DNA from 3 places in the Enterobacter sp. ECC-175 genome. Region 3 is predicted to be linked to each of the others. Evidence: predicted binding sites of a transcription regulator. Region 3 holds the regulator's gene; each other region holds the start of a gene.
The links. Region 3 encodes CRP, which controls carbon source genes, mostly activating them, when cyclic AMP is high. Its sites were predicted from a motif close to ATGTGANNNNNNTCACAT; they were not measured.
Positions count from the first base shown of each region.

Region 1: the regulator CRP is predicted to act here: its motif matches at 1,232-1,249, upstream of mlc (sugar metabolism global transcriptional regulator Mlc).
Region 2: the regulator CRP is predicted to act here: its motif matches at 912-929, upstream of V1599_RS18045 (YfcZ/YiiS family protein).

Region 1 covers NZ_CP143776.1:2,646,093-2,648,361, reverse strand. Annotated here, with positions in the region: gene mlc (sugar metabolism global transcriptional regulator Mlc) at 1-1,144, opposite strand, end outside; gene V1599_RS12650 (LysR family transcriptional regulator) at 1,272-2,171, opposite strand.
Region 2 covers NZ_CP143776.1:3,795,653-3,797,921, reverse strand. Annotated here, with positions in the region: gene fadL (long-chain fatty acid transporter FadL) at 1-662, opposite strand, end outside; gene V1599_RS18045 (YfcZ/YiiS family protein) at 1,035-1,319, shown strand; gene fadI (acetyl-CoA C-acyltransferase FadI) at 1,560-2,269, shown strand, end outside.
Region 3 covers NZ_CP143776.1:198,769-201,037, forward strand. Annotated here, with positions in the region: gene V1599_RS01080 (phosphoribulokinase) at 1-128, shown strand, start outside; gene V1599_RS01085 (OsmC family protein) at 194-598, opposite strand; gene crp (cAMP-activated global transcriptional regulator CRP) at 908-1,540, shown strand; gene V1599_RS01095 (YccS/YhfK family putative transporter) at 1,598-2,269, shown strand, end outside.

The DNA.
Region 1 (2,269 bases), 2.2 Mb from region 3:
CCTGGTTAGAGAACTGCGTGCTTTCCACCACGATCTTCTGGCTGTAGGCCGGAAGCGACTGCTGGTGAATGCAGGCCGATATTGCCGGGAACAATATATCCGCCGCCTGACCAAGCGGCGAGCCGATGAGGATTTTTTGCGGATTAAATAAATTCACCATAATGGCGAGAATGCGCCCGACGTTGTTACCCACGCCGGTAATAATGTCCTTCGCCAGCAGATCGCCTTCCCGCGCGGCGGCGCACAGGGATTCGACCGTCAGGGGCTGGCCGTGCAGCGAGGAGCTCATCGACTGGCTCAGCCGAACCTGCGCCAGCTCCAGCACGCTCTCCACGCTGGCAATGGTTTCCAGACACCCGTGATTGCCGCAGTAGCAGCGCTTGCCGTAGGGATCGACCTGCGTGTGGCCGATTTCGACCAGGCTGCTGCTGCCGGCATGGAGAAGCCGCCCGTCGGTAATGACGCCCGCGCCGACGTTATGATCGATAACGACCTGGATCACGTCCCGCGCGCCGCGAGAGGCGCCGAACAGCGCTTCGGCCATCGTCCAGGCGCTGATGTCGTGCTGGATATAGACGGGCACGCCGGTATGGTTTCTCAGCGCCTCGCCCAGCGGCATCTCTTTTACGCCCTCATAAAACGGCATGCGGTGCACAATGCCGTTTTCGGTATCAATGATGCCCGGCAGGGTAATCGCAATGGCGGTTAAGCGCTCGAGGCGCTGCTGGTGGCGAATAAAGAACCGATCGATGTGGGTAATAATGGCGTCCAGCAGGGAGTGGCCGACGTCGAGCGGCAGGTCGAGCTGATCTTCTACCACCAGTTTGCTGCTCAGATCGCGCAGGGCGAGAAAAATCTCTCCCCGGCTGATGCGCATCGACAGGTAGTGCCATGCCTCGGTCTCAACCACCAGCCCCACCGCCGGACGGCCGCGGCTGCCGGGCTCCTGAATTTCCGTTTCCTGCACCAGGTGCGCTTCCAGCATCTCGCGAACAATCTTGGTTATGCTGGCGGGCGCCAGCTGCGCAAGACGCGAAAGATCGATACGCGAAACCGGGCCAAGCTGATCAATCAGGCGATACACCGCGCCCGCATTGGTTTGCTTGATCTGATCGATATGCCCTGGCTGACTATCAGCAACCACCTCGTACTCCCTTATTTTCGAGCTTCGAAATAAACTGTGGGCTATGGTGAAGCACTTCACCAGGCGTCGTCAAATTTTTACTTAGCCATGTGATTTGACGCACATTTTTGCTCACTTTTTCCCTGAATTAAGCGACCTGCGACGCGCTAATCAGCTGGTTTTTAAAGCGCTGCGCAGCGTGGCTCTCCTCGCGATGCTTCGACCACACCAGCCACATTTCCGAGACGGCATCCTCTTCTGCAAGCGAGACCCAGCGCATCTCCTGCAATTGTACCCGCTTAAACGAGGCGGGAAGAATAGAAACGCCAAGCCCCGCCGAGACCAGGCCAATGATCGTCATCGCCTCTCCCACTTCCTGAGCGATAGAGGGCACAAGACCGTAGCGACGCATCAGGCCAAGAATATCGTCATACAGGCCTGTGCCCACCTGCGGATCGAAAAAGACAAACGGCTCCTTCGCCAGCTCCGCCAGCGTGATGACTGGCCGCGCGGCGAGAGGATGATCGCGCGGGATCATCGCCATCAGCGGCTCGCGCAGGATGACCTGCCGCGCCAGAGAGTCCGGCAGCTGCGTATTGCGCATGAGCCCCAGGTCGAGCGCGCCGTCGTTCAGAGGGGCGATTTGCTCGCGGGTGTTTATCTCTCGCGTCTGAATGTGCACGTCCGGGTAATGGCGGCGGAACGACGAAAGGGTGTGCGACACGGCGCTAATAAACGGCGCCGAGGAGGTGAAGCCGATGCGCAGCTCGCCCGCCTCGCCCAGGTACAGGCGTTCCGCTCTGGCGGCAGCTTCCTCCACCATGGCGAGGATCTGGCGGCTGTCGGCAAGAAACTGCGCGCCCGCCGCCGTCAGGCTGACGCTGCGGTTGGTTCGCGCCAGCAGCCGCGCCCCAACCTGCTGTTCGAGGATCTGGATTTGCTGGCTAAGCGGAGGCTGAGAGATGTTAAGCCGGGCGGCGGCCCGGCCAAAATGCAGCTCTTCCGCCACGGCGACGAAGTAGCGTAAATGACGCAGCTCGATATTCATATTTTAAAAGTATCATTTGAGATTATTAATATATTAGACAGAATATTTACATTTTCATACCCTTAAGGCGTGGTCTTACCCGTCACCTGAATCACGGG
Region 2 (2,269 bases), 1.0 Mb from region 3:
TTATCCAGCTCATAGAGGATACCGGCGTTCCAGCCGTAGCCCCACTCGTCGCCCTTGAGGCTGGCAATTTTGTTACTGTTTTTCGGCAGGGCCGCAGTTTGCTCGCCGGAATAACGCTCGATTTTTGCATCGGCATAGACCGCATCAAAGCCCAGACCAAAGCTCCAGCTGTCGTTCAGACGATAGGCGCCGCTCAGGTTCAGGTTCAGCGTGGTCAGATCGGTTTTACCGCCGTATTCGCCAGCCGGGTAGCTGTCCGAAAACTCGGTTGCCAGACCGTAGTTAGAGGTGACGGATGCGCCCCAACCGAACTGTTCATTAATAGGCGCAACGAAGTGCAGGTTTGGCACCCACGCGGTTGGCGCAATGTTGTCTGCTTTCAGGCTCGCGCCCGTGAACGGCGAGTTACCTGAAATGTTGACATCAGGATCGATATAAACGGCACCCGCAGAGAAAGTTGGGCGATCGAACATCATGATCAGCGCAGGGTTACGACTGGCGTTACCTGCGTCATCAGCGATAGCACCTTCCCCGGAATACGCACGGCCAAGGCCAGAGGAAGAAAATTCGTTTAACTGGAAGCCCGCGGACCAGGCGGACGTTGAGACGATTGCCACTGCGACTGCCAGCGCAGTCTTTTTGAACAGGGTTTTCTGGCTCATGACCATAACCTCATTGAGTTATTTTTATTCAATAATTGTTACATACCGTAACAGGAGCGCGAAGTGTAGGGTCTGCGGTATTACATACAAATCAGACCAGTGGCGTGAGTATAGGTCCGACCAGCGTGAATGTTGCAAGTTTGTTTATTAATATTTTCAAACATGTTTCTTGAAACGAGATCTGGTTGGCAAAATTGTGACCAGACCGCTTCATCCAAAAGGGCGAATTTTGTTTTAGATCATTTTTTAGTGTGATATTGGTCACTTATCCGATTTTGCGCCATTAACGGCTGGAGAGAGCTATCGTCGGGGCGTAAAATATCAGCATCGTGTTTATCTCGCGCAGGGCGCGAATACAGAGGAAATTGAGCTATGAGTAAATGCAGTGCTGATGAAACCCCGGTTTGCTGCTGTATGGATGTTGGTACCATTATGGACAACACCGATTGCACCGCGTCTTACAGCCGTGTCTTCCCAAACCGTGCAGAGGCAGACGAAACGCTGGCCGCGCTGACCCAGCGCGCGCGCGACGTGGAATCCGATCCGTGCGAAATCAAGTCCACCTTCACGGAAGTGGAAGGCGGCGTGAAGCTGGATATCGACTTCGTGTTTGCCTGCGAAGCCGAAACCCTGATTTTCCAGCTGGGCCTGCGTTAATTTCTGCTGACTGGTGCCCTCACCCCGGCCTCTCCCACAGGGAGAGGGTGCAAACTCTAAAAACGGTAACCTACGGGTTACCGTTTTGCTTTTACCTGGGGGCATTTTCTTTTTCTTCTCTGTGCCTTAGCTCCCACTTTTTCGTCTCCCCGATTGGCTCAATGTAAAAAAATGGTTAAGACTATTTATCAGGTCAGACCACTTTGGCGCTAACGCGAATTTTTTTTACAGGGGAGTGTTATGAGTCAGGCATTACCGCTTACCACCCGGCAGGGTGACCGCATTGCCATTGTCAGCGGATTGCGTACGCCGTTCGCCCGTCAGGCGACGGCCTATCACGGCATACCCGCCGTCGATCTGGGCAAAATGGTCGTGGGGGAGATGCTGGCTCGCAGCGAAATACCGCCGGAGGCGATTGAACAGCTGGTTTTCGGCCAGGTCGTTCAGATGCCCGAAGCGCCAAATATCGCGCGTGAAATCGTGCTGGGTACCGGGATGAACGTCCACACCGACGCCTACAGCGTCAGCCGAGCCTGCGCCACCAGCTTTCAGGCGGTCGCCAACGTCGCGGAAAGCCTGATGGCGGGCACGATTCGCGCCGGGATCGCGGGCGGGGCGGACTCCTCTTCCGTACTGCCGATTGGCGTAAGCAAAAAGCTGGCGCGGATCCTGGTCGACGCCAACAAAGCGCGCACCGCGGGTCAAAAGCTTAAGCTTTTCTCCCGCTTACGCCTGCGCGACCTGATGCCCGTTCCGCCCGCCGTGGCCGAGTATTCCACCGGCCTGCGCATGGGTGACACCGCAGAGCAGATGGCAAAAACCTACGGCATTACCCGCGAGCAGCAGGATGCGCTGGCGCATCGTTCACACCAGCTTGCCGCAAAGGCCTGGTCCGAAGGTCGGCTTGCCGACGAGGTGATGACTGCCTACATACCTCCCTACCGCGAGCC
Region 3 (2,269 bases):
TGCTGCAGGGTTCGTTTATTTCTCATATGAACACACTGGTGGTTCCGGGCGGGAAAATGGGGCTGGCGATGGAGTTAATCATGACGCCGCTGGTGCAGCGGCTGATGGAAGGCAAGCAGATCGCGTGAGCATATTCCCTCTCCCCGTGGGAGAGGGCTAGAGTGTGGGCATCAACAGGCGCGATGCCCCGACATTACGCTTCGATCACCTCATATGAATGGGTAATGTTCACCGCTTTCTCCAGCATGAGCGCCACGGAGCAGTACTTCTCAGCGGACAGGTCAACCGCGCGCGCCACCGCCGCGTCTTTCAGCTCTTTGCCCGTGACGATAAAGTGCAGGTTGATGTGCGTGAACAGGCGCGGCGCCTCTTCGCGACGTTCCGACGTCAGCTTCACTTCGCAATTGGTCACCTCCTGACGGCCTTTCTGCAGGATAGACACCACGTCAATCGCGCTGCATCCGCCTGCCGCCATCAGCACCATCTCCATCGGGCTTGGCGCTTTATCGCCGGAGTTACCGTCCATCAAAATCTGGTGGCCGGAAGCGGACTCGCCCAGGAAGGTTAGCCCTTCGACCCATTTCACACGCGCTTGCATATTTATTAACTCCAACGTTGCATTTTTGGTGACAGATTACGCGCGCGTTACATTTCTCGCAACGGAAGGCGACCTGCATCATGCTGAAGCGAGACACCAGGAGACACGCGGCAAAAGCTATGCTAAAACACTCTGGATGCTACAGTAATACATTGACGTTACACATGTATGCAGAGGACATCAAACTTTACTGGCTGCGACACATTAGACGGCCGACTTCCCAGGTATGGGTAAGAATTCGATTGCAAACCCAGAGTCAGGATGCAACGTATGGCTCTGGAGACAGCTTATAACAGAGGATAACAGCGCATGGTGCTTGGCAAACCGCAAACAGACCCGACTCTCGAATGGTTCTTGTCTCATTGCCACATTCATAAGTACCCATCAAAGAGCACGCTGATTCACCAGGGTGAAAAAGCGGAAACGTTGTATTACATCGTTAAAGGCTCGGTGGCAGTGCTGATCAAAGATGAAGAAGGGAAAGAGATGATCCTTTCTTATCTGAACCAGGGCGATTTCATCGGTGAACTGGGCCTGTTTGAAGAAGGCCAGGAACGTAGCGCCTGGGTTCGTGCAAAGACAGCATGTGAAGTGGCTGAAATTTCTTACAAAAAGTTCCGTCAGCTGATCCAGGTTAACCCGGACATCCTGATGCGTCTTTCTTCGCAGATGGCGCGCCGCCTGCAGGTTACGTCTGAAAAAGTGGGCAACCTCGCCTTCCTCGACGTCACCGGTCGTATCGCACAGACCCTGCTGAACTTGGCGAAACAGCCAGACGCCATGACCCACCCTGACGGCATGCAAATTAAAATTACCCGCCAGGAGATTGGTCAGATCGTCGGTTGCTCCCGTGAAACGGTGGGTCGTATTCTAAAAATGCTGGAAGATCAGAACCTGATCTCTGCACACGGTAAAACCATCGTGGTTTACGGAACCCGTTAATTCCGGTCAAACGGCGTGCCACCGCAGGGTGTCACGCCGTTTTTGTCTCTATCCCCCATGTGGCGCAGGCTGATCTATCACCCGGAAGTAAACTACGCACTGCGACAAACGCTGGTGTTGTGCCTGCCCGTGGCCATTGGCCTCATTCTTGGACATCTCCAGCAGGGGCTGCTGTTTTCCCTGGTGCCCGCCTGCTGCAACATTGCCGGGCTGGACACGCCGCACAAGCGCTTTTTCAAACGCCTGATCGTTGGCGGCAGCCTGTTTGCCGGCTGTAGCCTCGCCGTTCAGCTGCTGCTGGCGCGCGATATTCCACTGCCGCTGATTTTAACCGTACTGGCGATGACGCTCGGCGTTACCGCTGAAATCAGTTCGCTGCACGCCCGCCTGCTGCCCGCCTCGCTGATCGCCGCCATTTTCACCCTAAGCCTCGCGGGCAATATGCCGGTATGGGAGCCGCTGCTGATCTACGCCCTCGGCACGCTGTGGTACGGCGTATTCAACTGGTTTTGGTTCTGGCTGTGGCGGGAACAGCCGCTGCGCGAATCCCTGAGCCTGCTCTACGTTCAGCTGGCCGACTACTGCGAAGCCAAATACACCCTGCTCACGCAGCATACCGACCCGGAAAAATCCCTGCCGCCACTGCTGACGCGCCAGCAGAAGGTGGTCGATCTCATCAGCCAGTGCTACCAGCAGCTGCACATGCTCGCCGCGAATAAAAACCACGAG